DNA from 3 places in the Shewanella sp. ZOR0012 genome. Region 2 is predicted to be linked to each of the others. Evidence: predicted binding sites of a transcription regulator. Region 2 holds the regulator's gene; each other region holds the start of a gene.
The links. Region 2 encodes sigma-54, which starts transcription at its own class of promoters, with help from an activator protein. Its sites were predicted from a motif close to GTTGGCACGNNNNTNGNNT; they were not measured.
Positions count from the first base shown of each region.

Region 1 (9,035 bases), 570 kb from region 2:
GCAATTATCGCGTTATTGGTAGTCAATTTATCCTTTGGGGTTATGACCCGCGCTGCACCACAGCTAAACATTTTTTCGATTGGTTTTCCGATTACGATGATCGGTGGATTGTTAATTTTATGGTTAACCTTAACTCCTGTTATGGCTCATTTCGATGAAGTATGGTCATCGGCACAGCTTTTGCTGTGTGATATTTTAGGGCTTCAGTGTCAAGCTGATGGCATACTTTAACCGGATAGGAACGCGTAATGGCTGAAGAAAGTAGCGGCGAACGCAGCGAGGAACCCACCGGGAGGCGCCTCGAACAGGCGCGGGAAAAAGGTCAGGTTGCCCGTTCCAAAGAATTAGGTACGGCCACAGTTCTGCTTTCGGCTGCAACAGGACTGTATATGCTCGGTCCTGGTATTGCAAAAGCACTTTCCAATGTGTTTGAACGTGTGTTTACCATGGATAGAGCTGCAATTTTTGATACTAATCAAATGTTTAATGTCTGGGGCGTTGTCGGCGGCGAAATAGGTTGGCCGTTGCTTAAGATTATGCTGCTGATTGTGGTGGTGGCATTTATCGGAAACGTGTCCCTTGGTGGAATGAATTTTTCTACCCAAGCCATGATGCCTAAAGCCAGCAAAATGAGCCCGATTGCGGGTTTTAAACGGATGTTTGGTGTGCAAGCCTTGGTTGAATTAACGAAGGGCATTGCTAAGTTTTCTGTTGTTGCGTTGGCGGCATATTTTCTTCTAAATCATTACTTTAATGATATTTTACTCCTTTCTGCCGATCACCTTCCTGGGAATGTCTACCACGCCTTAGATTTACTGGTATGGATGTTTATCCTACTTTGCTCTTCCGTATTATTCATTGTGGTAATCGATGTGCCATTTCAGATCTGGAACCATAATAAACAGCTGAAAATGACAAAGCAGGAGGTCAAAGACGAGTATAAAGATACCGAGGGTAAACCTGAGGTCAAAGGGCGAGTCCGCCAAATGCAGCGTGAATTAGCGCAGCGACGCATGATGGCCGAAGTTCCCAATGCGGATGTGATTGTGGTGAACCCTGAGCACTATGCAGTGGCGATAAAATATGATGTTAAGCGCTCTGCAGCACCGTTTGTGATTGCTAAGGGCGTCGATGAGGTTGCCTTTAAAATTCGTGAGGTAGCAAGGGCGCATAATATTGCCATTGTTACTGCACCACCACTTGCGCGGGCTATTTACCATACAACGAAACTTGATCAACAAGTCCCTGAAGGTCTATTTACCGCGGTAGCACAGGTACTCGCTTATGTATTCCAGTTAAGGCAGTATCAAAAAGGGCGTGGCCGCAAACCTATCCCTATTCCCGTTAATCAACCTATTCCTGAAGATCTGAAGTACTAGGGCGTGTTGACGTTTCATGGTTATTTTTGCAGCAATTAGGCTGGCTTTTATGCAAGGCAAAGTCCGTGCTGTGTAGTTATTCTACATAAACGGACGATAACGCGGCAGAAAAGCCAGCCAAATGCAGCCATCAGTAATCGTCTTGTAAGCCCTTACTCTTACTTTCTGTCATAAAAGCAGCTCGTCATTTGAGTAGAACAACCACACATCTTTCTTCGTTTCGCGCCAGAATGAACAAAATATAATCTTGAAATCTCAACAAGTCGTAGTAACGAGTAAATAGTGCTCTAACGTAAAGTTAGCTAGCTACATATTAGCTTTACTACCTGATTGTTAGTTGTTGGCGTGCTTTTTGCTTTTAGGCAGTTATACGTCAAAGTTTAGGTATCTGTGAATGGATGTTAAAGCCTCCTTAGGCCAAGTAAAACAGTTGAAGCTAAGCTCTTTTAAGGGCATAGGTACGCCAGCACTAGTGCTTGCAGCATTGGCGATGATTGTACTGCCAATTCCCCCGTTTCTACTCGACATCTTATTTTCCTTTAACATTGCTTTAGCCTTGATTGTGCTTTTGGTCGCGATTTATACCGATAGACCTTTAGACTTTGCTGCCTTTCCAACCGTTTTATTAGTTGCGACACTGCTTCGACTTGCACTTAACGTGGCATCGACCCGTGTGGTATTACTCGAAGGTCACAACGGTGGTGATGCGGCGGGTAAGGTCATTGAAGCCTTTGGCTCCGTAGTGATTGGTGGTAACTATGCCGTTGGTCTAGTTGTATTTATCATTCTGATTATTATCAACTTTGCTGTTGTTACCAAAGGTGCTGGCCGGATTGCTGAGGTGAGTGCTCGCTTTACCTTGGATGCGATGCCTGGTAAGCAAATGGCAATTGATGCTGACTTAAATGCGGGGATTATTAATCAAGATCAAGCCAGAACTAGGCGGGCTGAAGTCACCCGCGAAGCTGACTTCTATGGCGCAATGGACGGTGCGTCTAAGTTCGTTAAGGGCGATGCTATCGCGGGTATCATGATTTTAGTGATCAACATTCTCGGTGGTTTTATTATCGGGATTGTGCAGCATGGTTTGACATTCTCTCAAGCGGTTGAAATTTATACCCTCTTAACAATAGGTGACGGGTTAGTCGCCCAAATCCCAGGCTTATTACTGTCAATTGCTGCGGCATTGATGGTAACTCGCCAAAATGAATCTGGCGATATGGGTCAGATGTTGATGAGTCAGATGTTTGACAGTCATAAATCGCTAGGGATTGCTGCTGGCGTATTGTTCGTTATGGGGATTGTGCCTGGAATGCCGCATATGGCGTTTTTAAGTTTCGCCGTTTTAACGGGATGTGCGGCTTATTTTATATTTAAACGTAATGAGGCTAAACGTGCCAAAGCCCTCGAACAAGTCAAAACGGGCCCAACGGAAAGAGCCGAAAGAGAGCCTAAGGAACTTAGCTGGGACGATGTGCATCATGTCGACACTATTGGTCTTGAAGTGGGTTACCGTTTGATTCCCTTAGTCGATAAAGGTCAAGGTGGAGAATTACTCAGCCGGATCAAGGGCGTACGTAAAAAGCTTTCGCAAGAATTGGGATTCTTGGTTCCTGCGGTTCACATACGTGACAATTTAGACCTTTCGCCTAATGCCTATCGTATTTCTCTTATGGGCGTTGTTGTGGGTGAGGCGGATATTCGCCATGACTGCGAGCTCGCCATTAATCCGGGACAAGTGTACGGTAAGTTAGATGGCATTGAGACCCGTGATCCTGCCTTTGGTCTCGAAGCCGTGTGGATTGCCCCTGAGCTGCGTGAACATGCCCAAACCTTAGGGTATACGGTAGTGGATGCAGCGACGGTAGTGGCAACTCATATCAGCCAAATATTGACGAATAATGCAGCAAAACTTTTAGGCTACGAAGAAGTGCAACAACTGATGGATATGCTTGCTAAACACTCGCCTAAGTTGGTGGATGGCTTTATTCCTGATGTGATGCCGCTCGGAAATGTCGTAAAAGTGATGCAAAACCTATTAAATGAAGGAGTTTCTGTCAGAGACTTGCGTACCATAGTGCAAACTTTGTTAGAATACGGCACTAAGAGTAACGATACTGAAGTGTTAACGGCAGCGGTGCGTATCGCATTGAAGCGCATGATAGTTCAAGAGATCTCAGGCCCTGAACTCGAAATACCTGTCATAACTTTGGCGCCAGAATTGGAACAGATGTTGCATCAATCAATGCAAGCAACTGGTGGCGATGGTCCAAATATCGAGCCAGGTCTTGCAGAGCGTATGCAGCAATCCTTAGCGGATGCCGCTCAAAAGCAAGAAATGGTTGGCCAGCCCGCTATTTTGCTAACGTCAGGTATGTTACGTGCGACACTGTCTCGCTTTGTTAAATATACTATTCCTAATCTCAGAGTGATTTCTTACCAAGAAATCCCCGATGAAAAGCAAATACGCATAGTGTCTGCCGTCGGCCAGTAGAGGACGCATAAGTGAAGATTAAACGTTTTTTTGCCAAAGACATGCGTGCTGCACTGGCCCAAGTGAAGGACACGCTCGGCTCCGATGCGGTGATTATGTCCAATAAAAAGGTGAATGGCGGTATTGAGATTGTCGCTGCCGTTGACTACGACGAGCCAAAAGCGAAAGCGCCTGCTGCCACTCCGACCTTTATGGATGTGAGTGATGACTTAGTTTCGCTCGGCGCCAAAGCGCCGATCCGCGCTGAAACTAAGCTAAAACCCTCGGCGCCAGCGGACTCACTCCAAGCCTTGCTTGAGAAGCAACAAAATCGTTTAAACCAACAACTCACGCATCAACAACAAGATGCAGAGCTTCCTGCATGGGCTAAAGGATTACAAGCTACCGCAGCTGCGCCTAAAGCTGAGCGCCGTGATATGGGCAATCCCTTCGATAAAAAGTCACAGAGTTCGCAAAAGCAAAATGCCGATCTTGAAGCCATGCGCGACGAGTTATCATCCTTACGTAATTTGTTGACCCATCAGGTTTCAGCATTGATGACTGAGCATAAAAAGCGTATCGACCCTGTCGGTGCCATGCTGGAGTCAAAGTTGTTGGAGGCCGAGTTTTCACCAGCGGTGGCAAACAAATTAGCTGCGCTGAGCCAACACTATACTCCTGCAGAATTAGTTCGTGCACTGCCGCAAAGTCTTGCGAATATGCTTGATAATCAAGGTGATGATATTGTTAAGCAAGGCGGTATTGTGGCATTAGTTGGTCCCACTGGTGTGGGGAAAACCACTTCCTTGGCTAAACTGGCCGCACGCTTTGCTGCTCACCATGGTGCTGACCAAGTGGCATTGATTACCACAGATCATTATCGTATTGGCGCCTATGAGCAATTGGCCACCTATGGCAAAATCATGGGCTGCCCAGTCAAACAAGCCCATGACCTTGCTGAACTAGAGCAAATTCTGTATCAGTTTAGAAATCGCAAGCTAGTATTGATAGATACCGCGGGTATGGGCCAACGAGATATGCGGCTTTACCAGCAACTTGATAATTTAACTGCAAATAGCAGAATACCTATCCGCAGTTATCTGGTACTGTCTGCCACAGGACAGCGCCGCGTGCTGCAAGATGCTGTAAATCACTTTAAACGCATTCCCTTATCTGGTGTTGTACTCACCAAACTTGATGAATCTGTGTCTTTAGCGGGCGCATTAAGTGTGTTGATCCAAAGTGGATTGCCATTAAGTTATGTTACGGATGGGCAGCGAGTGCCCGAAGATATGAAAGTTGCTGATACTTTGATGCTCGCTGAGCAAGCATTAGCGGCCTTAGAAAACACAGAACAACAATCGTTACCAGACACAGCGTGGTCAGATAATATGACCTGTGCATTTGAGTAGAGTTATGACCCTGGATCAAGCAAGTGGTTTACGTATGATTAATCAACCCTATAACGAAAAAGTGAAAGTAATCGCGGTTACGGGTGGTAAAGGTGGTGTGGGTAAAACCAGCGTATCCATCAATACTGCTGTAGCATTAGCCGAGAAGGGCAAGCGTGTCTTAGTGCTTGATGCTGACCTTGGCTTAGCAAACGTCGATGTCATGTTAGGGATCCGTGCTGAACGTAACCTTTCCCATGTATTGTCTGGCGATGCTGAGTTAGATGACATTATTGTCCGGGGGCCTAAAGGTATTGGGATTGTGCCAGCTACATCGGGTACTCAGGGCATGGTAGAGCTAAGTCCTGCGCAACATGCGGGCTTAATTCGTGCTTTCAGTGAGATGCGCACCCAGTTTGATATTCTCATCGTGGATACTGCCGCGGGGATTTCTGACATGGTACTCAGTTTCTCCCGTGCGTCACAGGATGTGTTGGTTGTTGTTTGTGACGAACCAACGTCTATTACTGACGCCTATGCGTTAATCAAAATCCTCAGCCGTGAACACGGCGTCTTCCGCTTTAAAATTGTTGCAAATATGGTGCGTAGTTTACGCGAAGGTATGGAATTGTTTGCTAAACTCAGTAAAGTGACCGACAGATTCTTGGACGTGGCACTTGAATTAGTTGCGACCATTCCATTTGATGAAAATTTGCGTAAATCGGTTCGCAAGCAAAAGTTAGTGGTTGAAGCTTATCCTAAGTCTCCCGCTGCAATTGCTTACCAAGGTCTAGCGAATAAAATTATGAGCTGGCCAGTACCACAGCAACCTGGTGGGCATTTGGAGTTTTTCGTTGAGCGCTTAGTTCAACGACCAGATTTTCAAGAGGAAAAAACGAGTGAATAAAGCCGCAGCGTATACTTGTTTAGACAATAAAACGTCAATCGTTGAACAGTATGCACCGTTGGTTAAAAGAATTGCACATCACTTGCTCGCCAGATTACCTGCCTCTGTGCAGTTAGATGACCTGCTACAGGCGGGGATGATGGGATTATTAGAAGCATCATCTAAGTTTGATGGCGGTAAAGGTGCAAAGTTTGAAACCTTCGCCGGCATAAGGATCCGTGGCGCCATGTTGGATGAAATCCGCCGTGGCGATTGGGTTCCTCGTTCTGTCCACCGAAATAATCGTCGAGTTGCCCAAGCCATTGATGAATTAGAGCAAGTGCTAGGTCGTGATGCGCGCGACACAGAAATTGCAGAAAAACTTGATATGACGCTCGATGAGTACCATCATATTCTTAATGATGTTTCTGTTGGTAAAATCATAGGGATAGAAGACTTAGGCGTATCACAGGATATACTCACTACAAGCGATGATATTAGCGATGGTACGTTTGAGGTCTTGGCAGAAACCCAGTTTCATTCTGCACTTGTTGAGGCGATAAAATTATTGCCCGAAAGGGACGCGCTAGTGCTATCGTTATACTACGATGAAGCATTGAATTTAAAAGAGATTGGCGCCATTCTTGAGGTAAGCGAATCGCGTGTTAGCCAGATATTAAGTCAGGCAATGTTGCGACTCAAAGGCAAACTCAAGCATTGGACATAAGTATAATTATTAATTGAGCACTGAATGTCAGCTCACCGGAGGAAACCTTGGACAAGAATATGAAGATTCTCATCGTTGATGACTTTTCGACAATGAGACGTATCATCAAGAACTTGTTGCGAGACTTGGGCTTTAACAACACCCAGGAAGCGGACGATGGCTCAACCGCCTTGCCAATGTTGCAAAAAGGCGATTTTGATTTTGTCGTTACAGACTGGAATATGCCAGGCATGCAGGGTATCGATTTACTTAAAGCCATTAGGGCCGATGACTCCTTGAAGCATCTACCGGTATTAATGGTCACTGCCGAGGCAAAACGTGAACAAATTATTGCTGCTGCACAAGCGGGTGTGAATGGGTATGTGGTAAAGCCTTTTACCGCAGCAACATTGAAAGAGAAGCTAGATAAAATATTCGAACGACTCGCTTAAGCAGGGATGAGCTATGAAGTCACATACATCAGGGCTCATCACGCTCGAGCATGCTCAGCGTTTAGTCGAACTGTTAAGCGCGAATGAACAAAATCAAGCTGATGATTTATTAAGAGAACTGGCAGCTCCTCTTCAGAGGGAACTTTTTGATGAGGTAGGCAAACTCACTCGCCAATTGCATAGCGCTCTTATGGATTTCCAAATCGATAATCGGTTAGTTGAGTTAGCCAATACAGAAATACCCGATGCTAAGGAACGGCTAAGTTATGTCATTGACATGACTGAACAAGCTGCAAATAAGACTATGGATGCTGTTGAGGAGTGCTTGCCGTTAGCGAATGCATTAACCGCGAACATCCAACAAGTGATGCCATCGTGGGACAAATTAATGCGTCGTGAAATTGCCCTCAGTGATTTTAAGGTGCTTTGCCATAACGTTCAGCATTTGATGTCGCGAAGTGAATTGGACTCAAACCGATTACGCGAATTGCTCAACCAAATATTGATGGCGCAGGATTTTCAAGACCTGACTGGACAAATGATCCGCAGGGTAATCGATCTAGTGATGGAAGTTGAAAGTAATCTGGTGTCTATGCTGACGGTGTTTGGTGAGCAGCCAATAATTGAGAGTCAGATTACTCAGAAAAATAATATTGAAGCTGAAGGGCCGATAATGAATGCCGAGCTTCGTCAAGATGTAGTAACAGGTCAAGACGAAGTGGATGATCTGCTATCGAGTCTGGGTTTCTAACTGGGAGTCAATTTGATGGCCTTTGATGTAGATGAAGAGATACTCCAGGACTTTTTAATCGAGGCGGGGGAAATATTAGAGTTGCTTCAAGAGCAGCTTGTTGCCCTTGAGAATAATCCTGATGATACTGACTTGCTAAATGCCATTTTTAGGGGGTTTCACACCGTAAAGGGCGGCGCAGGTTTCCTAAGTTTGACTCCCATGGTTGATGTCTGCCATGAGGCAGAAAACACATTCGATTTATTGCGTACTGGCAAGCGCAGTGTCACAGCAGAATTAATGGATATTATTCTTCAGGCTGTTGATGCGATTAACACCATGTTTGCTCAAACCCAGCAGGGAGAGCAACAAGATCCTGCTGATGCTGCATTACTTGCAAAGTTAAAGTTACTTAGTTCTGGTGAGCCTCTGCCGTCAGAATTAGGACAAACTGCGTCAGAGCCTGAATCTATTGCTGAGCCCGAACCCGAGCCCGTTATTGAAACTGTTGTTGACGTTGTCGCAGTTGAAGAGATGCCTGTTGAGGCTGTGAGTTCTTCAAACTCAAGTATTGATGAGATTAATGAAGCGGAGTTTGAGGCTTTGCTTGATGCACTGCACGGTAGTGGAAAAGGTCCCGGTGTGACTAACACTACTAATGCTGATGCTGTGGCAGTACCCACTGCGTCAACTCCCTCTGTATCAAATACAGCCAAGCCCAAAGTACAACAAGCTACCAGCTCGGGTGATGATATCACTGACGATGAGTTTGAAGCCCTGCTTGATGAGCTTCATGGTTCAGGAAAATTTAATGGCAAAGTAGATACACCTATATCACCTCAGCCTAAGGTTGAAACTGTTGCTGTGCCAGTGTCAACACCAACACCAACTGCTGTTGCTGTCGATTCAGACGAAATTACTGACGATGAATTTGAGCGTTTACTCGACGAACTTCATGGAAAAGGTGGGGCACCAGCCAAAGCTGTTGCAAAAGTGGAATCTGCGAAACCGACTCCCA
Region 1 is NZ_JTLE01000094.1:4,136,870-4,145,904, forward strand. Features, by position in the region: gene fliR (flagellar biosynthetic protein FliR) at 1-231, shown strand, start outside; gene flhB (flagellar biosynthesis protein FlhB) at 249-1,379, shown strand; gene flhA (flagellar biosynthesis protein FlhA) at 1,774-3,873, shown strand; gene flhF (flagellar biosynthesis protein FlhF) at 3,885-5,264, shown strand; gene L976_RS19895 (MinD/ParA family protein) at 5,269-6,150, shown strand; gene L976_RS19900 (RNA polymerase sigma factor FliA) at 6,143-6,856, shown strand; gene cheY (chemotaxis response regulator CheY) at 6,904-7,287, shown strand; gene L976_RS19910 (protein phosphatase CheZ) at 7,301-8,038, shown strand; partial or broken gene L976_RS19915 (Hpt domain-containing protein) at 8,054-9,035, shown strand, end outside.
Region 1: flhA (flagellar biosynthesis protein FlhA) is a predicted target of sigma-54. The motif match lies at 1,719-1,737, and genes of this name have one in related genera.

Region 2 (11,346 bases):
TCGACATATTAATCTTTGGGGGAGACAACTCCCTCGAGCCTTGCCGAAACCTTCCCAATAACACAGCCATCCGTGGCGCGCTATCCTAGTCTAGCGCTGGATCGTCATTGATCCGTGAATAAAAGGACAAGACCCGAGAGGGTAATATGTTCATGACTTGGGGGAGCACAATTCACATATTTGATCTTTGGGGGAGATAGCTCCCTCTAAAGCCTTGTCAAAACCTGCCTCTTTTTCTCTTGCAACACTTTGAGTGTTAAGTTGACAGAGTCGGACAGTAAACAGCACAGTTATTATTGTTATTTTGTACGATTTATATCTTAGGTCGTTGGGGAGCGATAATAGATACCCATCCGACTCTGTCTAAACTGTTATTTATTGCTAATCCAATTAATTGGATGACAAGGCCGGACGTAAAAGGGCGCTGTTATTATTGTTTTTAGCACAACTTTCATATCGCGTTAGACCTACAGGGCAATATGCAATGGGGTCCGGCCTTGTCTATAAGGGCACTGGGCGAGTGTTACCTCAACCTATATCGTGCGTAATTCACTGTTTAGCTGCTTAATACGTTTCTGCAGCTGGGCAATTTCATTTATTAAGGCGCATTCACGTTGCTGCGGCTGTTGCTCACTTTCCCTTACCCACTGGTAAACCGCTTTAGCCGAAAGACCATACTGTCGTGCGACATCAGAGAGTAATCTGCCTTTGACTTTTACTTCAAAAATAACGTCAGGTTTAAGATTATGATTGACGATTCCCATGGCCTATCCCTTTTCACTTTATGCTATCTGTATGCGCTTTAACGGGTTCTTTGGGGTATTCCTTCATGATTATTGGCGCTGCTCTATATCCCACTGACTATGTCCTATATGGCGCAGGGACAACCATTCGTGGTGACAATGACTAATAAGTTTCATCAGATGTTTCATCTCTTCCTCCTCAATCCACTTAGGGATTGTGCTTCGATTAACATGCCTCGCAACGGGCACTTAGATTAACGTCCATTGATGTCAAACAACTTACTTAGGTATCGAGTGAGTTACGCTTGGGGTCTCTACTCTTCTACCTATTTATTAGTATGTAAAATCCGTGCCAATTTTTTAATATATAAATTAATGTTTAAAATCAATTAATTGAGTTTATGTTTCAAACGGTTGGTTTTAGAAGTTATGTCAGAAACGGTGCAGCTTGCACTATTTCAGTGCTTTTACTCTAAATGTTGCATGAATAAGCCAAAGATGTTTTGGTTTGGTGTTTTTTGCGATTAAATTACTCATAAACTGAGCAAAGAAACGATTAAAGATTGTCTCGAAAGAGAATGCTTATATACTGCGATTTTTTCATGGTGTTTTTGGCGATTTACCACGCCCTTTGCCTTTCAAAGGCAAATCTCATCAATCATGTTATGAGGTCATAATGATGAAGCCTTCTCTGATTAAATCATTGCCAGCATCTAAGCTTGCTATTGTGGTTATGGCTAGCGCCTTGATTGCGTCAGGCTGTTCGACTGTCAACCCCTATACCAACGAACAACAAACGGCAAAAGCGACTACGGGGGCGCTAATTGGTGCCGTTGCTGGAGCTGCCGTTGGTGTTGCCTCGTCAAGTAAGAGTGACCGCGGTAAAGGAGCTTTAATTGGTGCAGCCTCTGGCGCCGCCTTAGGTGGTGGTATTGGCTACTATATGGACGTACAAGAAACCAAATTACGCCAACAACTCGCTTCCACGGGAGTTAGCGTAACTCGCAGTGGTGACAATATTATTCTTAATATGCCAAATGAAGTGACTTTTGGTGTGGATCAAACCGAGCTGAGTGAGGGTGCTAAGCGGGTACTGAACTCTGTTGCGCTGGTGGCGAAGGAGTATAGTAAGACCCAACTTAACGTGTTGGGTTATACCGACAGCAGCGGCTCAGATTCATACAATTTACGTTTATCACAGGTACGAGCCAGCGAAGTAGGGAACTACTTGATGAGTAAAGGCGTGGCTGCCGCTCGCGTAAAGTCTAAGGGAATGGGGGAATCGAGTCCAATCGCATCCAATGCGAGTGCCGAGGGACGCGCGCAAAACCGTCGTGTGGAGATAGTGTTGACCCCAACGGGTCAATAATCATTCATCAAGGTTAAAGTCGCCTGTGGGCGACTTTTTATTTTATCATAAGGGACAAATTGTCCTTCCGTTGTCTATCTTCAGTGATCTTGTCCGCAATCATCTCTATTGGGGCTTATCAGGCGAGTATTCGACTTGATCCTGCCGGTATTTTCCCGTTTTGTATGTAGTTAGTTAAATTAGGATAACTATTTCGCAGAGCCAAAGGAGAGCAATTATGGCAAAACAGGGCTTAGTACTGGCATTCAGTTTAGGGACTACAGTGATGGCAGGGATGGTACAAGGTGCGCCAATAAACACTGAGGCGACAGCCCCTATTGAACTAAGAGCCGCGGGCAGTTTAAAGGCGGCGATGAACGATATTATTGCGGCTTACCAAGCGAAATCCCAAGCTAATGTGGCGGCACAGTATGCGCCTTCGGGTTTATTGCTTAAGCGGATCCAAGAGGGGGAGCGGGTTGATATTTTTGCCTCGGCGAATATGAAACACCCGCAGGCCTTAGTCGATGCGGGAGTGGGTCAACAGGTGCAAATGTTTGCCCGTAACCAGCTCTGCGCCATTGCTCAAGCGGAAGTGCCACTCACTAGCGCGAACTTATTAGACACCCTGCTCGCGTCGCAAATTAAGCTTGGTACATCAACGCCAAAAGCCGATCCCGCTGGCGACTACGCTTGGGCAGTGTTTGCGAAAGCCGAGGCTTTAAAACCCAATGCGAAAACTATATTAGAAACCAAAGCCATGCAGCTAACTGGTGGGCCTGAGAGTGCTAAACCGCCCAAGGATCGTAATCCCTATGCTTGGGTGATGGAAAATAAGCAGGCGGATGTGTTCTTAACCTATTGCACCAATGCGGTGCTGGCACAAAAAGAAGTGCCGAGCCTTAAGATTATCGATTTACCGCCAGAGTTAGCCATTGGCGCCGACTATGGCCTATTGGTGTTAAAGGATGCTAATAGTGCAGCCGCACCTTTAGCCGAGTTTATTTTATCCCCTGAAGGACAGGCAATTTTGAGCAGTTATGGTTTTCAGCCGCCTAAAAAATAATGTCTAATGGACTCATTAAAAATGGCGCGAAATAGCGCCATTTTTGTTGCTCGCTTTAGCAAGGCTTGGGCCAGTGCTAGTGCATTAAATATAAAGTCGCTAATCCTAAGAAGGCAAACAGACCTATCACATCGGTGACTGTGGTGAGCACCATACCGCCCGCTAACGCCGGATCTACTTTTAAGCGCTTTAAGATCAGCGGAATACTGGCGCCTGCTAGTCCTGCGACTGTCATATTGATGAGCATTGCACCGCCAATCAGGCTGGCAAGCGCCATATCATCTTTCCAAACTAATACCGCGATAAACACTAACATCGACCACATTAAGCCATTCAAAAAGCCAATCGCGAGCTCTTTGCCTATCAGCCAGCGGGCATTACTTTGGCCAATATGGCCTAGGGCTATCCCGCGGATTACTAGGGCCAAGGTTTGATTACCTGCGACGCCGCCCATGCTCGGTACAATCGTCATTAAAATCGCAATCGTGGCAAACTGTTCAATAGTGCCCTCAAACATATTGCTGACAGAGGCCGCCAGCAGAGCCGCAAATAGGTTGATAGTGAGCCAGAGCGAACGGCGGAAGGTACTTTTGAGTACTGGGGCGAAGGTGTCTTCATCATCGTCCATCCCCGCCATCCCCATCATAGAGTGCTCGGCGTCTTCACGGATAACATCCACCACGTCATCGATGGTGATCCGGCCGAGCAACTTGCCCTCACTATCGACCACGGGCGCTGACACCCAGTCATGGCGCTCGAACAGTTGTGCCACTTCACTGTCGGACATGCCCACGGGAATGCTCTCGATATCGGTATCGATAATGCTGCTGATATGAGTATTGGGATCGCAGGTGAGCAGATCCGCAAGTTTGACCCCACCAAGCACGCGATCGTGTTTATCCACCACGTATAAAGTATCGGTAGTGTCGGGCAGGTTGCCCCGTTGGCGCAAATAACGCAGTACCACATCGATATTGACATCGGGTCTTAAGGTCACAGTATCTGTGTTCATTAGGCTGCCTGCGGTCTCATCGGGATAAGAGAGCGCTTGCTCGACTCGCTGCCGGTTTTGCAGACTCATCGACTGTAATACTTGTTTATACACAGTATCTGGCAGGCTTCGCAGAATATAAGCCAGATCGTCCGTATCCATGCTGGCGGTAGCCTTGGCGACTCGCTCTGGACTCATGGTGCTGATCAGCGGGTCTTTTAACTCTTCGCTGAGTTCATCGAGAATATCCCCGAGCTGATCTTGATCGACGAGTTGCCATAACACTTGCCGAGCTTTGGGAGGTGACGATTCTAAAATCAATGCGATATCTGACGGCGCCATATTTTGTAGCATTTGCCTGACATGCACAAACATACCACTGTTGAGGGCTTGACTCAGTTGGTCGAGACGGTGTTCGGCTTGTAAACTGTCTGAGGCTTCTACAGGCATGTTTCCTCCATGGCGGCGGTGGATGGGTTGGCGTTTAGCTATTGAGGACTTAAGCCAAAGCGCAGCAGTACATTGTAATTTAGCGCACGGGAGGGCGTCGAGTCACAAATGTGTTTTACTGGTATAAGGTGCTGAAATCAAAACCAAACAGGATACTGAATACCGGCAGGGATCATCGAGATGATACCATCAGCAGGCTTCGTCAAACTTAGCGTCGATAAGGGCACAAATGGCATTAAGTGCAGGCTCGGCATCCGGGCCTTCGGCGATGAGGGTGATGGTTTTACCCATGCCCGTCTCGAGCATGAGTAAACCCAATACACTGGCGGCAGAGGCCTGTTTTTCACCTTGGATCAGCGTAATGCTGGCATCAAACTCAGAAGCAAGCACTACGAGCTTTGTGGCGGCGCGGGCATGTAAGCCGAGTTTATTGCAGATGGTGACTTGGCGCTCAAGTTTTGGCATGGCTCAACTCTCGATGGCGCGCATTGACTTTATGTTTGCCATTACTAAAACGTTTAGCTAGTTGCTCAGCTACATAGACTGAGCGGTGTTGGCCACCTGTGCAACCAATCGCAATCGTGAGATAGCTACGATTATTGCGCTCTAAATGGGGCAACCAGGTTTCGAGCAAATTCTCGATTTGCCAGATGAACTTATTCACCAGTGGCTGGCGATTTAAAAACTCCGCTACGGGTTCATCTAAACCGGTGAGAGGTCTAAGCTCCGGTTCCCAATGGGGATTTGGCAAAAAGCGCACATCAAACATAAAGTCAGCTTCGGTCGGCATACCATGCTTAAAACCGAAGGACTCGAAGTTGATCACCAGTTCCTTATCGACACTGCCAAGGAGTATTTGCCGCACTTGGTCGCTGAGTTCATAGATATTCAGATTCGAGGTATCTATATAGTGATCCATCTGCTGTGACAGCGGCTCGAGCAATTTGCCTTCAAGCTTGATGGCTTCTTGCAGTGACACTCGGCTCTTAGATAAGGGATGTAAGCGCCGCGTTTCACTGTAGCGTTTGAGCAACACTTTATCGCTGGAGTTTAAGAAGAAGCTGGTGAGTTCAGTGCCCGTAGGCAGGCTGGCAAGCTGTTTAACCAGCACTTTGTCTTGCTCTGGTAAATTGCGCACGTCAACACTGATAGCAACGAGATCGTTACTGCCTTTGAGCTGTTCAAGCAAACTGCCAATCAAAGGCAAAGGCAAATTATCGACACAATAGTAGCCGAGATCTTCAAGCACTCTAAGTGCGACCGATTTGCCTGAGCCTGAACGCCCTGACACTATGACCAGTTTCATCCAATGATTACCTGATAGAGTTCCGTTTCATCATGCGTCTTGCGCAATTGTTTTAATATTTGCTTGTCACTGAGCTTTTCAGCCATGCATGACAAGGTACTTAGGTGCTGCTGACATTGGTCGGCAGGCACGAGTAGTGCAAATAAAATATCGACGGGTTGTTTATCGATAGCATCAAAGGCTATCGGCTCCTCACATTTTATCAATATCGCTATGGGTTGTGTTATATCGGTTAATCGACCATGTGGAATGGCGATACCGTTACCTATACCTGTGCTACCCATCTTTTCGCGCGCCACGAGGCTTTCGAAGATCTCTTGAGATGAGAGGGTGGGGTACTGGGCAGCGGCTAAGTCGCTGATGAGTTCCAGTACCTTTTTCTTACTGCCCGGAGTGGCGCAGGTTGTGCACTCCGGCCGCAGTATGGTACGAAGTTCCATTGCTAGTGTTTTGTTAACTTCTCTTTGTGTTTAATAACCTGACGATCAAGTTTATCAATCAGGACGTCTATGGCAGCATACATATCTGCATGCTCTGAAGTCGCGAAGACTTCACCACCGGTGAGGTTGATTCTCGCTTCGGCAATCTGTTGCATTTTCTCAACATTGAGCACAACGTGCACATTATTGATCTGTTCGAAATGACGTTCAAGTTTTGAAAACTTTTCCTCAACATATGCCCGTAACGATTCAGTAATCTCGATATGGTGTCCACTTAGGTTTATTTGCATAGAAACGTCCTCCGATACTCACAATAGGCTATAAACTTTTACGCTGATTGGAAGGGGGAATAAGCATCGCTTCTCGGTACTTCGCAATGGTTCTGCGCGCAACGTTAATTCCCTGTTCTGCCAGAAGTTGAGCCATCTTGCTGTCGCTTAATGGTTTTTTCTGGTTTTCCGCTGCAACCAGTTTCTTAATGAAAGCTCTGATTGCTGTGGATGAGCACTCACCGCCATCATCCGTCCCGACGTGGCTTGAGAAGAAATATTTTAGTTCAAAAAGTCCTTTTGGGGTATGCATGTATTTTTGTGTGGTCACCCGTGAAATGGTGGACTCATGCATCTCTACCGCCTCGGCGATATCGTTTAGGACCATAGGTTTCATGGCTTCTTCACCGTATTCGAAGAAACCCTGTTGGTATTGCACTATGCAGTTTGCCACCTTGAGCAGTGTTTCGTTACGGCTTTCAAGGCTTTTAATAAACCACTTGGCTTCTTGCAGATGGCCACGAATAAATTGGCTATCAGCTTGATTTTTTGAACTTCGGGCCATTGCTGCATATTGCTGATTTACGTTGATTTTTGGCATGCAGTCAGGGTTTAATTCGACCACCCAACGGCCGTTTTTCTTCGACACCGATACATCGGGGATCACATATTCTTCATCGACAGGGGTGATGAGTAAACCGGGACGAGGGTTCAAGGTTTGGATCAGCGCAATACTGTCCCTTAACTCGTCCTCTTTCAGTTTGGTCTTACGCATTAACAGCCTAAAGTCGCGAGCGGCGATCAGATCTAAATGATCTTTGATCAGCATGCGGGCGTTTTCGATGTGAGGGGTATCAGGCGAAAAATGAGATAGCTGGATCAGTAAACATTCGCTTAAATCCCTTGCCGCGACACCAACGGGGTCGAAATGTTGAATACGCTTGAGCACGGCTTCAACTTCGTCGAGTTCAATCTCGGGATTGCCCATGGCTTCGAGGATATCTTCAGTGCTTTGAGTGAGATAACCTTGATCGTCAATGGCATCAATAATCGCGGTGGCAATGGCTAAATCGGTTTCAGAGAAGGGTGTGAGGTTTTTTTGCCATTCTAAATGTTCGTACAACCCCTCGCTAGTTTCCCCTTGGAAGGGCATGTCATCTTCACGGCTGGCGCCAGAACCTGAGTTTGGCGATGCGGTAAATACTTCATCCCAAGTGGTATCCATGGGTAACTCTTCGGGCAGAGATTCTTTGGTCAGCGACTCGGCAATGTCCACGGTGGAATTATCTTGTTCCTGTGGCTGGGCAGTCGTTTCGCTAAAGTCGGTATCGGCGATATCTTGCTTACGTTCGCTAGGCGCGTCAAATTGCTCCTCTTCCAGCTCGAGAAGAGGATTAGAGTCTAAGGCTTGCTGGATTTCTTGTTGCAGTTCCAATGACGACAGTTGCAGCAGGCGAATGGCCTGCTGAAGTTGTGGCGTCATGGTTAACTGTTGACCCAGTTTGAGCTGGAGTGACGCTTTCATGTTACCGCTGATCCCTAGGTTATTATTGTGAGTTTAGGTCGCTTGATATCATATGGATGGAGCCTAGCGCTCTCAAATTCAAGGCTTATTAGCTTTGTTTTAGTAACTATAGCCTGAATTGTTCACCTAAGTACACAGCCCTAACTTGCTGATTGTCTAAGATCTCTGCGGGTGTGCCCTCGGCAATAAGATTACCGTGACTCACAATGTAAGCATGTTCACAGACGTCTAAGGTCTCGCGCACATTGTGGTCTGTGATAAGTACTCCAAGGCCTCGGCTCTTAAGCTGCTCGATAATTTTCTTGATATCGATAACGGAGATCGGATCAACGCCCGCAAAGGGCTCATCAAGCAGAATAAACTTGGGGTTGGCCGCTAAGGCGCGGGCAATTTCGACGCGGCGACGTTCACCGCCCGATAAGGACATGCCTTGGCTGTCACGAATATGGGTGATATGGAACTCTTCTAGCAGTTGCTCTAGTGCTTCTTCGCGCTGGTCACTATTGAGCTCTTTACGGGTTTGCAGTACCGCCATGATGTTGTCGTGTACGGTTAATTTACGAAAGATACTCGCTTCCTGTGGTAGGTAACCAATACCTTTGCGGGCACGCAGATGCATAGGATCGGCGGTTAAATCATCATCGTCGATAAAGATATGGCCTTTATCGCTTTTAACTAAGCCCACGACCATGTAAAAGGTGGTGGTTTTACCCGCACCGTTAGGGCCGAGTAGACCGACGACTTGACCCGTTTTTACTGTCAGGCTGACATCTTTGACAACCTGGCGGCTTTTATAACTCTTGGCGAGATTCTGTGCTTTTAAGGTGATTTGGGTCATTTAGAATCCTGTTTTTTCACAGGTTTATCTGTTGGTGTATTTTTGAGTTCTTCCTGATAATTATCAGGTTGAATAATGGTAATTACGCGATCATCACCATTGCCGCTACTTTCGGCGATCAGTTTTTGCTGAATAATATCGTAACGAATTAAATTGCCTGTAACTTGACTACCCGCTTGGTCTAGGGTCGCTGTACCAGTTAGGGTCAACGTCCGAGTGGCCATTTCATAGCGAATCTCTTTGGCGCTAGCAGATGCAGGGCGGCCATCATCAAGGATTTGGCTGTAGGTTGCTGGATTTCCTGTAGCCAGTAAGACTTTACTATTTTCGCCTTCGACAGAAAATGCACGGAGTTGATCCGCATGGATTTTAATTGAGCCTTGAACAACTTCAACGGGGCCGAAGAAAATGATCTGATTGTTTTTAATGTCCGCAGTTTGACTGACGGCTTTAATTTTCACTTCTTGCTGTAAGTCACCGATCTTGGCGAAGGCATTCATGCTTATCATTAGCATTAGGCTGGCAAGTAATATGTTATTTTGCTTCATAGGTTCCTACTACCTGACTGGTCAATTGCACTTCCTGCGCGTTAAGGTCGGCATAAAGGCCTTGCCCTTGAATATTAAAATCTTTCCCTGTGACGTAAATGATGCGGTCAGAGGTCATTATCATTGTGTTGAGATCGAGTTCTAAAAAACTGGTGGACAAGGTTTGTATCGGTTCACCAGGGCTGATGGCATCGATAATAACATTATTTTCTAATACAACCTTGCCAGTATCTTTGTTGAGTCGACCTTGATCGGCTCTGATCTGCCATTTTGCTTTACCTTGGTCGGGATACACAAGATAGACAGGCTGAATAAAGTCGGTTTGGTTTTTAAGCTCATAGTGTTCCATGTGCTTTGCCGTGACGCGACTATTGACTTGTCCTTGCTCGTTAAACTCGATGCTGCGCAGATCTTCGATAATGTAGTCGGGCCTGTCTGTATCATTCAGGCTGCTATCGGTATCGCCACCGCGTTTTTGTTGGACCTGCCAATACAGCACGAGTGCAGTACCAAAAAAAGCAATAATGGCGAGGGTCACACGACTCATATGCTCATCCCATGGGCTGAGGTAAATTTGTTTTGACTCAGAAGTAACAGATCTGTCAGCTCTCTGAGCGCACCATGACCACCATTTAACTGGGTCACAAAATGGGCGTGTTGGCGCACATAGGGATGTCCATCGGCGACACAGACGGCAAGACCGACGACATTCATCACTGGCAGGTCGACAATATCATCACCGATATAGGCAACTTCTTCTGGTGTGACATTGTAGAGCGACAGCAGTTCTTCATAGGGGACAAATTTATTATCCACACCTTGATAAATATGGGTTACACCGAGGGCCGTCATGCGGTTTTCAACAATTTTAGACTGGCGGCCTGTTATCACGGCCAGATTAAAGCCACTGGTCAATAATGAACGCACGCCATAACCATCGCGGGTATGGAAGGCTTTGAGCTCTTCACCCGAGTTGCTTAAATAAATGCGGCCGTCAGAAAATACCCCGTCCACATCGCAGATCAGCAGTTTAATTTTTTGCGCTCTTTGCCACACATCATCGCTGATCGGGCCGTAAAATCCTTGCTGTGGCATTAAATGACTCCCGCTTTAACCATATCGAGCATATTGAGCGCACCGACAGGATGATTGTCTTTATCTATCACTATCAGGCCGTTGATATTTTTGGAATCCATCACTTGCAGCGCTTGCGCTGCCAAGACGTTTTCAGTAATTGTGACACAGTTTCGCGTCATCACATCGGCGATAGGCGTGGTGCGTAGGTTGACTTGGGCATCGATAACGCGGCGTAGGTCGCCGTCGGTAAAAATACCCACGAGTTTGTTTTGTTCATCGATCACCGCCGTCATGCCTAGGCCCTTCTTGGAGATTTCATACAGGGCATCGGTGATGCAAATATCGTGTTTAACCAGTGGTAAATCATCGCCACTGTGCATCACGTTGCTGACTTTAAGCAGCAGCTTACGTCCTAGGGCACCGCCTGGGTGAGACATTGCAAAGTCTTCCCGAGTAAAGCCTTTGGCTTGCAGCAGCGCAATGGCCATCGCATCACCCATCACTAAGGTTGCGGTGGTGCTCGAGGTTGGCGCAAGCCCGAGCGGACAGGCTTCTTCAGGCACTTCAATACATAAATGAATTTTGGCCAAACGTGCCATCGTGGACTCAGGTTTGCCCGTCATGGCAATCACGGGAATGGCTTTACGTTGGATAACGGGCATCAGCGCAAGGATTTCGCTCGATTCACCCGAGTTTGAAATGGCGAGGATAATATCATTATCAGAGAGTACGCCTAAGTCGCCAT
Region 2 is NZ_JTLE01000094.1:3,569,222-3,580,567, forward strand. Features, by position in the region: gene L976_RS17235 (transposase) at 534-764, opposite strand; gene L976_RS17240 (OmpA family protein) at 1,420-2,112, shown strand; gene L976_RS17245 (molybdate ABC transporter substrate-binding protein) at 2,330-3,157, shown strand; gene mgtE (magnesium transporter) at 3,234-4,598, opposite strand; gene L976_RS17255 (HPr family phosphocarrier protein) at 4,788-5,063, opposite strand; gene rapZ (RNase adapter RapZ) at 5,050-5,904, opposite strand; gene ptsN (PTS IIA-like nitrogen regulatory protein PtsN) at 5,901-6,344, opposite strand; gene hpf (ribosome hibernation promoting factor) at 6,347-6,634, opposite strand; gene L976_RS17275 (RNA polymerase factor sigma-54) at 6,663-8,138, opposite strand; gene lptB (LPS export ABC transporter ATP-binding protein) at 8,245-8,976, opposite strand; gene lptA (lipopolysaccharide transport periplasmic protein LptA) at 8,973-9,524, opposite strand; gene lptC (LPS export ABC transporter periplasmic protein LptC) at 9,511-10,071, opposite strand; gene kdsC (3-deoxy-manno-octulosonate-8-phosphatase KdsC) at 10,068-10,619, opposite strand; gene L976_RS17300 (KpsF/GutQ family sugar-phosphate isomerase) at 10,619-11,346, opposite strand, start outside.

Region 3 (11,346 bases), 530 kb from region 2:
CTAGCTTCCCTAAGCTAACGGCCATTGGTTATGCCCCGTTAGCGACTCAACCAGCGAAAGAGCAATCTCAAAGAATGTTGATGGCGATGCAAGCATCTAAAATTGTGGCTTACCGTGAGCTAGCTGAACAAGTATACGGCCAAAAGATCACCGCTAACAGCAGTGTCAGTGATTGGATGCTAACCGATGATAATGTTAAAGCTTCAGTCACTGGGGTGATCCGCGGCGCAAGAGTAGTTAAAAGTTATCCCGCAGGTGAGCATTACGTTACTGAGTTAGAACTTGATTTTTCTAAGGTATGGCAAATCTATCAGCAGCAGAGTCGGCCACAGAGAATTAAAGAAGTCACTTACTTTTAAGGTGTCATCTCCTATCCGCCAGAAGACAAGCATGAGATGGTTTGGGTACGGATAATCGATAAACAAAAACCGCGCTTACTAAGCGCGGTTTTTGTTTGAAATCCGTTTGTACTTATAACACCTTACGCTTTTAGATCATTGCCTAAGCTTGAGATTGTTGAGGTTTTACCTTTATCGTTATACGTCAGCGTGGTGGCATTTCGGCTCGCCTGCAAGGCTTGAGCAAAGCGGTTTAGGCTTGCAAGATTCATCTCGATCAAACTAGCATTTTGTGCGTTGAGATCTTTGCATTCTGCTAGAGCCTCTTTAACCACTGCCATTTTATCGGATAGCTCAACTTGCTCTGTGAGTAAGGCTTTATCGCTGTGACTAGCCAGCAAGTCATCATTTGCTTTAAGGGCTTGTAGACATGTTGATTTTTGCTCAGCAAGGGACAAAAGCAAATCGGCGTTTTGGTCAACCAAAGCGCCTTTTTCCTTAAGAATAATTTGTTTAAGAACAGCCAAATGGGCGTGTTGTTGATCTACCAGTTTAGCTATTTCTGTCATAGTTACTCTTTATTAAGCTCATTTAATTCTGCTTCGAAGCTGGCAATATTCGCAGCCAACTTTTCGGGATCAATTTTATAACGACCTTCGGCAATGGCTTGTTTTATTTCGGCCACCTTCTTTTGGTCGACTTCAGGTAGACTGGCCATTTTGGTTTGAGCTCCTTGTAACTGTTGAGCTTGAGCCGTAATGACAACAGAGTCACCTTTTAGTTGAGTTGATTTAGCTGCTACCTGAGAGGTTTTCTCGCTTTCGCTGCTTTGTTTAGTGCTGTTTGAACGGACTTGTGCGGCCGCTCCGGCGTTAAATTTGCTAATATCAATTGCCATTTTAGGCTCCAGCGTCATGTATACGGATTTCTTAACTGGGGTATCGGCAGCTTATCGAAAAGCTTTAGCTTATTTTACATTCTAACTTCTACTTCGCCAATCGCCGTAATTATGGCATCTAGCTCTTTGTTAGAACTGCTATTTTTGATTCGAATTTGGTCGCCAATATTACCATCTTGCAGCGCCTCTCCCACAGTTTTTAGTACGAAGTTATTTGAACGCACATAAATCGACACTGTGTCATTTTTACAGACAAAGCAAAGGTTGTTCGCAAAAATAGGATAATTTTTCGCGACTCGGCGTTTAACTCTCACGCCTGTTAGCTGATTAGTATCGCTAAATTGCATGCCACGCAAACTATTTTGGTCAACATAGCGGATCTCGACCTGTAAAGGACTGATTAATTCACCTGGCGCTAAGGTTTCGGTTGCGACCACAACAGGAAAAAGAATGTCTACTCTAACAGACATAAAAATCTGCCAAGGGTAGGCGAGATCGGGGGTATCACAACTGACTTTTATGGTGTTATTACGGCTAATTTCGCGTTCTGAAGCTAATTCGACCCTTATTGGTGATGTGCACTGTGCTGGCAGCATTCGGTTATCGACCGTTTGTGGATTAATGTCGACTTTCGCATTTGCAGGTACAGCAATCTTTTCATTAATAAGGGCTTTAGCTAATTCGGATATCGCCGATACGCTAGGTATCACGGGTTCAGCCTTAGCTGCCGTGGATAGAAAAAGTGCGAAAATACTCAAAAAATAGACTAAATTTACTTTCATAATGAAGAGACTAGCTTGTAACGCCAGAATACACCTATACTTTTATCAAGCGTGAAACTGTTCAATGCTTCTTTCTTAGATTTTTGGTGTCAGAAGTTTGACTTAGTTTCAACTATGTTTATCGATAACAAGACGTAAGCAATTAATATGCCTATACTCAAACGAGTTTTAGGGCCGTACATAAACAGAACAACAAGGCAGAGTTATGTCGAGTATTCTTGATTCAGTCAACAAACGAACCCAACTCGTAGGTCAAAACCGGCTAGAACTATTGCTATTTAAGTTAAATGGTCGTCAACGGTTTGGGATAAACGTATTTAAAGTGAAAGAGGTTTTGCAATGCCCGCCATTAACGACATTGCCTAAACTCAATCCTTACGTCAAAGGAGTTGCCCATATTCGTGGCACAACTATTTCTGTTATCGATCTGAGTGCGGCAACGGGAGGGCGTCCGTTAGCGAGCACTGAAAATTGCTTTATCATCATTTCGGAATATAACCGTAGTGTGCAGGGGTTCTTGGTTAGTTCTGTTGAACGTATTATCAACATGAACTGGGAAGCCATTATGCCGCCACCGCAAGGTGCTGGGCGTTATTCCTATTTAACCGCGGTTACCGAGATTGAAGGTGAATTGGTTGAAATCTTGGATGTTGAAAAGATTTTAGATGAAATCTCACCTGTCAAAACGGCCATTAGTGAAGAGGTTAATGAGCAACTTACTCTCGATAGAAGTCAGCATTACCATATTATGGTGATTGATGATTCTGCGGTGGCACGCAAGCAAATTATTCGGTCGTTAGAGTCGTTAAATTTACAAATTGACACGGCAAAAGATGGTCGTGAGGCACTTGATAAGCTCAAGGCCATTGCAAGTGAAATGAATAACGTTGCCGATGAAATTCCACTCATTATCTCCGATATTGAGATGCCCGAAATGGATGGTTATACCTTAACGGCTGAGATCCGTGATGATCCTAAGCTTAAAAATATCAAGGTGGTACTGCACACCTCATTAAGCGGTGTCTTTAACCAAGCCATGGTACAAAAGGTTGGTGCCAATGACTTTATCGCAAAATTTAACCCTGACGAATTAGCTGCGGCAGTGAACAAGCATTTAAGTTTGTAGTGAGAGTGTGGGTTAGTGCCTAGTTGAGCTTTACGCTATAATCTAGCCCTTATTACATGATTGTTGTGCACTTATTTTGGTGCTTGCTATAGGATCTAGGACGTGAATGTGCCTGATAAATCACTCGCTGAAGCAGAATATAATCAATTTAGGTTGTTCTTAGAACAACATAGCGGCATCGTGCTAGGTGAAAATAAACAATACCTCGTACGTAGTCGTCTCGCGCCATTGATGGGCAAATATAACCTTCCTTCGTTATCCGATGTGGTAAAGCATTCGATGAAACCCACGGAACGAGCTTTACGAGCTGAAGTTATTGATGCCATGACCACTAATGAAACCTTATGGTTTCGTGATCGTTATCCATTTGAATTGCTTAATAATGTGCTATTACCAGAATACAGTAAGTTAGGTAGACCTTTAAAGATATGGTCTGCAGCTTGCTCGTCGGGTCAAGAGCCATATTCTTTAGCAATGACCATATTAGAGTACCAGCAAAAAAAACCAGGGGCGCTGCCTGGTGGTGCCTCGATTCAAGCAACGGATCTTTCTCCTTCTATGTTGGAGCGATGTAAAAATGCTGAGTATGATAGTTTAGCGTTAGCACGTGGATTGTCTGAAGAACGTAAGCGGCAGTTTTTTGATGCTTTGCCTTCTGGCAACATGCGCATAAAGGATAACGTTAAACGTCTCGTCAATTTCCGAGCTCATAACTTGCTCGAGAGTTACACTTTGTTGGGTAAGTTTGACATTATTTTTTGCCGAAATGTGTTGATCTATTTTGCCCCTGAGGCAAAAGCAAAAATTTTGCGGCAATTTGCTGCCGCGTTAAATCCCAAAGGTATCCTCTTTTTAGGCGCATCCGAATCCATTGCTGGCCTTACTGATGAATTTGATATGGTTCGTTGTAACCCTGGCATTTATTACCAAAAGAAAACTTAAGGGTTTGATTTTAATTGATAATTACCGGCATAGTTCGGTAATTTTTTTATCTGCTATATCCCTCACAAACTTTATTACCTCCCATAAAAGTATTGGCACATGAATTGCTTTGTTCCCGTGAGTGACACGATGGAGGCAATTTTATGGCGATTAATTTTGATAAGGCACTGGGTGTTCACCAATTCACGTTGGGGATCCGTGCTGAGCGGGCTGAAGTGATTTCAAGCAATATCGCAAATGCTGATACGCCACATTATAAAGCCCGTGACGTCGATTTTTCTGCCGCCTTAAATGTTGCTAAAACCCAGCAACAACAGCGTAATAGCTTAGATATGACCGCTGATGAGCAGCATTTTGGGCTAGCGCAGCTAACCGGGCAGTACGTTAAATTTCGAGTGCCGAATCAACCCGATACTGGGGATGGCAATACTGTCGACGTTCAACAAGAGCAATCAGCATTTATGCAAAATGCTCTCGAATATCAAATGTCTCTGGGTTTTTTAGACAGTAAATTTAGCGGTATGAAAAAAGCGCTGAGAGGGGATTAATCATGAGTTTATTTAATATCTTCGATGTTGCGGGGTCTGGCATGTCAGCCCAGTCTCTGCGGCTAAATACTACCGCGAGTAACATTGCTAACGCAGATTCAGTCTCCAGCAGTGTAGATAAAACTTACCGTTCTCGTCATCCTATTTTCGAAGCCGAAATGGCCAAGGCGCAAAGTCAGCAACAAGCTTCCCAAGGTGTCACGGTGAAAGGCATAGTCGAGAGTGATAAGCCCCTATTAAAAGAGTATTCGCCGGATCATCCGATGGCGGATGCTGATGGCTTTATTTACAAACCAAATGTCAATGTCATGGAAGAAATGGCTGACATGATTTCAGCTTCTCGCTCATATCAGATGAATGTTCAAGTGGCTGAGGCGGCAAAATCTATGCTGCAACAAACACTTGGGATGGGTAAATAATATGCGTTATTTAGGAGGTACGTTGTGAGCCTCATTAACCAACTGAGTCAAACCTCATCGCAGCTGACTCAAACAAACACTCAATCGAATACGGTATCAACCAATACCACGAAAACCTCGACTAGCTCGACAGGTAACCCATTTTTGGATGGATTACGTTTGCCGAATAGTTCTGCTGTTCCAGAGGCTAAGAGTCAGCAGCTCACTCAAGAGGATTTTTTCTCATTACTCAGCCAGCAGTTATCGATGCAGGATCCCTTCAAGCCCGTTGATAACGACCAGATGATTGCACAGATGGCATCTTTTTCTACTGTCGATGGCATTTCTAAGTTAAATGATCAAATTGTTAATTTAAACAGTGTGATGACATCAAGCCAAGCTTTGCAAGCATCGGGATTAGTTGGGCGAAAAGTGCTATTACCGACTGATACGGGTTATATCTCTGCAGAAAGCCCTGGCTTAAATGGTGTGATCAGTACTTCAGAGAAAATTCCCGTCATTAATGTTCGAATCGAAGATGATAAAGGGCAGGTCGTTAGAACATTTACTGTTGATGGTAGTAAGGGTGGTAACACTGATGTCAAGTGGGATGGTTTGAATGATAAAGGAGAACCCGTTGCTGCTGGTAATTACTCTATTAAAGCATCGGGTTTAGTGAATGATAAATCACAAGCGTTAGCTGTATCGACCTATGCGCATGTGACCAGTGTTTCTTTAGGTACTGCAGCGACTGGCGCCATTTTGAATCTCAAGGGTGGAATGGCCTTTAAACTGTCGGATGTACTTGCGATTAGTGAAGTTTAATCGTAATCAAGATTGTAAATGGACATCACACTTGTCCATCATTGAATTGAGCAAATGTAGAGGTGAATTATGTCGTTTAACATTGCATTGAGTGGCATTTCTGCTGCGCAGAAAGATTTGAACACTACTGCGAACAATATCGCGAATGCTAACACCATTGGCTTTAAAGAGTCGCGTGCTGAATTTGCGGATGTTTACGCTAATTCAATTTTCTCAAACTCAAAAACCGCTGTGGGTGGCGGTGTGGCTACGAGCCAAGTGGCGCAGCAATTCCACCAAGGTAGTTTGCAACTGACGAATAACTCGTTAGATTTAGCGATTAAAGGCGGTGGCTTTTTTGTAACTGCGTCCGAGATAGGTACCTTGGATCATCAGTTTACTCGGGCAGGTGCTTTCAAAGTCGACAAAAATAATTATATGGTTGACTCTGCTGGGAATTTTTTGCAGACCTTTCCAGTAGACAAAGATGGTAACTCTACCTCTGTCAGTTTAACGACAGCTAAGCCAGTACAAATTCCTGATACTGCAGGTAGCCCTGTTCAAACTGAAAACGTGACTTTGCAGATGAATTTAAATGCAAAAGAAGGTTCACTCGACCCTGCTGCTTTTGATCCTTTAGACTCCAAAACCTATAACAGTGTGACATCCATGACGATTTATGACTCTCTGGGTGAGCCACATATCATGACGACCTATTTCGTCAAGCCAAATAATGGCTCATATAATGGTGAAAACAACTGGGTTGCATACTATGCCATTGATGGTAAACAAGTTGATATTTCTGGCCCTGCTGGTACATATCAGACTGACACCAATGGTGATGGCACTCCCGATGCTTCTGGCACAGCTCAAACGGCTGGCGGCTGGAAGGGATCGGTTCTGAAGTTTAATTCTGTCGGTGTGTATACTGGGAGTGATCCGGCAGTCGTCGCCACCGAAGCGCTAGGGGTTGGCGGCGCTGGCGTGTTAGGCCCTGGTGCTGATGGCACTCAAGCCGTGACTATTAAATTTAATGCACCAACCCAATATTCAGCTCCCTTTGCCGCCACTGAATTATCACAGGACGGTACCACAGTAGGGCGTTTAACCAATGTCGAAATTGGTGAAGATGGTTTGATCACTGCCAGTTACTCCAATGGTTCAACAGTGCCATTAGCCCGCGTTGCTTTAGTTCGCTTTGCAAACGAACAAGGGTTGACACAAGTGGGTAATACCTCGTGGAAAGCCAGTTTATCGTCAGGTCCTGCGCTGGCTGGTGAGCCTAACAGTGGTACGTTTGGTAGTCTCAGTTCTTCAGCGTTAGAGCAATCTAACATTGACTTGACGACTGAGCTGGTGGATTTGATTTCGGCACAACGTAACTTCCAAGCCAACTCACGTACGCTGGAAGTGAATAACACTCTGCAACAAACTGTTCTGCAAATTCGTTAAGTTAATCTTGTCTCTGCTAAGTGTTGCCGCAAGCGGCAACACTTAGCCTCTTTCTGTTGTGCATTCATTCGTTTATTAAAATCTCCTAATTTATCAGTTAACTAGCTGCTTATTTTATTGGCATGATGCTTGCTTTGCTATTGTCAGGTTGAAACTTTGACGGAGCAGTCTGTGGACAAATTCCTTTATATCTCCATGAGCGGCGCTAAGCAAAATATGAATGAGTTGGCGTTGCGTGCCAACAACTTAGCCAACGCAAATACCGATGGATTTAAGTCGGATATGGCGCAAGCCAGATCGATGCAAGCCTTTGGTGAAGGATTGCCGACAAGGGTCTTTGCCATGGTTGAAACCCCCTCCGCCAATTTTCGTTCGGGCCCGATTAAATCTACTGGACGCGATCTTGACGTTGCCATTAAAGGTGACGGTTGGTTTGCCGTGCAAGCACAGGATGGTAGTGAAGCTTATACCCGTTCTGGCAGTCTCAGTTTTGACTCAACAGGTTTATTGCATAACGACCGTGGTAATCCCGTGATGGGTGATGCCGGACCGATTGTGTTACCGCTGCCAATTGAAAAGGTCACTATTTCACAGGATGGGATTATCTCTGTTCGTCCTCAAGGTGCGACGACAGAAGTCGTCGAAGAGGTAGGAAGATTAAAGTTAGTAAACCCTGGCAATGCACAAATGATGCGCGGCGAGGATGGGTTGTTCCGTTTGGTATCCGGTGATCCGGCGCCTGCCGATCCCAGTGTATTTGTAGAAAGTGGTGCTGTAGAGGGCAGTAACGTCAATCCCGTGGATGAGATGGTGTCCTTAATCGACCTACAGCGACAATTTGAATTGCAAGTGAAGATGATGAAAACCGCGGAAGAAAATGACCGCGCTTCATCCTCATTAATGCGGATTAGTTAGGAGATAAATTATGCATCCAGCGTTATGGATTAGTAAAACTGGCTTAGACGCACAGCAAACCGATATTGCGGTGATTTCAAACAACGTCGCTAACGCCAGCACTGTGGGCTATAAAAAAAGCCGCGCGGTATTTGAGGACTTACTTTATCAAACTGTTAACCAAGCGGGTGGGATCAGCGCCTCTAACACTAAGTTGCCAAACGGTTTGAACATTGGTGCGGGTACCAAGGTGGTAGCCACCCAAAAAATGTTTACCCAAGGCAATATGCTGACCACGGATAACTCGCTCGATTTGATGATTGAAGGTCCTGGATTTTTCGAAGTGCAGCTCCCCGATGGGACTACGGCTTATACCCGTAATGGTCAATTTACCTTAGATGATACAGGGCAAATTGTCACGCCGGGTTCGGGTTATGTGTTGCAACCTGCGATCACTATTCCTGAGGATGCAACCAGTATTACGGTCTCTGCTGAAGGGGAAGTTTCGGTAAAAACACCAGGTGCGGCGGAAAACCAGGTCGTTGGGCAGCTAAGTATGACCGACTTTATTAACCCGTCGGGTTTAGATCCTATGGGACAAAACCTATACACCGAAACTGGTGCGAGTGGTACGCCTATTCAAGGCACTGCATCACTTGATGGTATGGGAGCGATTCGTCAAGGTGCGTTAGAAACCTCTAACGTGAACGTGACCGAAGAGCTAGTTAACCTCATTGAAAGTCAGCGGATCTACGAGATGAACTCCAAAGTGATTTCGGCGGTCGATCAGATGCTGGCTTATGTGAATCAGAATCTATAGAGGCACATGATCATGGCTAGATATCTACTATTGGCTAGTACGCTCTTGCTGGCGGCATGTAGTTCAACTCCAAAGAAGCCGATTGCGGATGATCCCTTCTATGCCCCAGTTTATCCCGAAGCACCACCGACTAAAATTGCTGCAACGGGGTCGATTTACCAAGATAGCCAAGCGGCGAGTCTTTACTCGGATATTCGTGCCCATAAAGTCGGTGACATTATCACTATCGTGTTGAAAGAAGCGACTCAGGCGAAAAAGAGTGCCGGTAATCAGATCAAAAAAGGTTCTGATATGACACTCGATCCCATTTATGCCGGCGGGAGCAATGTGTCTTTAGGCGGTATTCCCCTCGATTTACGCTACAAAGACAGCATGAATACTAAGCGTGAATCCGATGCAGATCAAAGCAATAGCTTAGATGGCAGTATCTCCGCCAATATTATGCAAGTGCTCAATAACGGTAACTTAGTTGTGCGCGGTGAAAAGTGGATTTCAATCAACAATGGTGATGAGTTTATTCGCGTGACCGGTATTGTGCGCTCGCAGGATATCAAGCCAGATAACACCATTGATTCAACCCGTATGGCCAATGCGCGTATTCAATATAGCGGTACTGGTACTTTCGCCGAAGCGCAAAAAGTGGGCTGGTTAAGCCAGTTCTTTATGAGCGATTGGTGGCCCTTCTAAGGAGTCATATCATGAAATATAAACTCATTTTGGCCGTTGTTATGTTGGCGTTTTCGATGCCAAGCCAGGCTGAACGCATTAAAGATATTGCTAATGTGCAAGGGGTACGAAATAACCAGTTAATTGGTTATGGCTTAGTAGTGGGGTTGCCTGGTACGGGTGAGAAAACCAATTACACAGAGCAAACATTCACCACCATGCTTAAAAATTTCGGCATCAATTTGCCTGAAAATTTTAGACCCAAAATCAAAAACGTGGCCGTGGTTGCTGTGCATGCCGATATGCCAGCGTTTATTAAACCAGGCCAAGAATTGGATGTGACCGTTTCAAGCCTAGGTGAAGCAAAAAGCTTACGTGGTGGGACGTTACTGCAAACCTTCCTCAAAGGGGTTGATGGCAATGTATATGCGATTGCCCAAGGCAGCTTAGTGGTAAGTGGTTTTAGTGCCGATGGTTTGGATGGTTCGAAAGTGATTCAAAACACGCCAACGGTTGGCCGTATTCCTAACGGCGCAATTGTTGAACGCAGTGTGGCTACGCCGTTTTCTACTGGCGATTATTTGACGTTTAACTTACGTCGCTCGGATTTTTCGACCGCGCAGCGTATGGCCGATGCGATTAATGATCTGCTCGGCCCTGATATGGCGCGCCCGTTGGATGCAACGTCGATTCAGGTCAGTGCGCCAAGGGATGTATCACAACGGGTGTCTTTTTTAGCTACGCTCGAAAATATTGAGGTGGAACCTGCTGAAGAGTCTGCCAAAGTGATTGTGAATTCGCGTACTGGCACGATAGTCGTTGGGCAGAACGTCAAGTTATTACCTGCGGCTGTGACTCATGGTGGTTTGACGGTGACGATCGCCGAAGCGACTCAGGTGTCTCAGCCAAATGCGCTAGCCAATGGCCAAACAACAGTGACCAGCAATAGCACGATAAATGCGACTGAAAGTGATCGCAGGATGTTTATGTTTAATCCCGGCACGACCTTAGATGAATTAGTGCGCGCCGTGAATTTGGTCGGTGCAGCCCCTTCAGATGTCCTTGCCATTCTGGAGGCGTTAAAAGTGGCAGGTGCTTTGCATGGTGAACTTATCATCATCTAATTTCTGTCGGGAAAATCATGGAAAAGCTTTCAAGTTCATCACATTTTCTTGATCTGGGCGGGCTCGATAACCTGCGCGCCCAGGCTCAGAAAGATGAAAAGGGCGCTTTGAAAAAAGTCGCCCAACAATTTGAAGGCGTTTTTGTGCAAATGCTGATGAAGAGCATGCGTGATGCTAATGCGGTGTTCGAGTCAGACAGTCCTCTCAATAGTCAATACACCAAATTTTATGAGCAGATGCGGGATCAGCAATTGTCCGTCGACTTATCGGATAAAGGTGTGCTGGGGCTGGCTGATATGATGGTGCAGCAGTTGTCTCCTGAGTCAAGCCAGCTAACACCTGCATCGGTGCTACGTAATGATGGTGGCATGAAACTAGAACATGACGCTAAAGCGTTTAATATTCCTGTTCAAGCCCCATCGACTGCTGAAGCTATAAATAGCAACACTTCAGAACAAGCCGTACAAGGTGTGCCTGCATCGATAGCGCGTCCAAATGTTGAATTTGAAAAGGCCGATGGTGTCACTTCTTCCTTAGACATTGACCGACCTGAA
Region 3 is NZ_JTLE01000094.1:4,100,918-4,112,263, forward strand. Features, by position in the region: gene L976_RS19680 (LPP20 family lipoprotein) at 1-359, shown strand, start outside; gene L976_RS19685 (flagella synthesis protein FlgN) at 482-907, opposite strand; gene flgM (flagellar biosynthesis anti-sigma factor FlgM) at 910-1,236, opposite strand; gene flgA (flagellar basal body P-ring formation chaperone FlgA) at 1,311-2,018, opposite strand; gene L976_RS19700 (chemotaxis protein CheV) at 2,224-3,144, shown strand; gene L976_RS19705 (CheR family methyltransferase) at 3,247-4,086, shown strand; gene flgB (flagellar basal body rod protein FlgB) at 4,230-4,634, shown strand; gene flgC (flagellar basal body rod protein FlgC) at 4,637-5,053, shown strand; gene flgD (flagellar hook assembly protein FlgD) at 5,078-5,857, shown strand; gene flgE (flagellar hook protein FlgE) at 5,927-7,288, shown strand; gene flgF (flagellar basal-body rod protein FlgF) at 7,460-8,203, shown strand; gene flgG (flagellar basal-body rod protein FlgG) at 8,214-9,002, shown strand; gene flgH (flagellar basal body L-ring protein FlgH) at 9,015-9,689, shown strand; gene L976_RS19745 (flagellar basal body P-ring protein FlgI) at 9,701-10,792, shown strand; gene flgJ (flagellar assembly peptidoglycan hydrolase FlgJ) at 10,810-11,346, shown strand, end outside.
Region 3: flgB (flagellar basal body rod protein FlgB) is a predicted target of sigma-54. The motif match lies at 4,178-4,196, and genes of this name have one in related genera.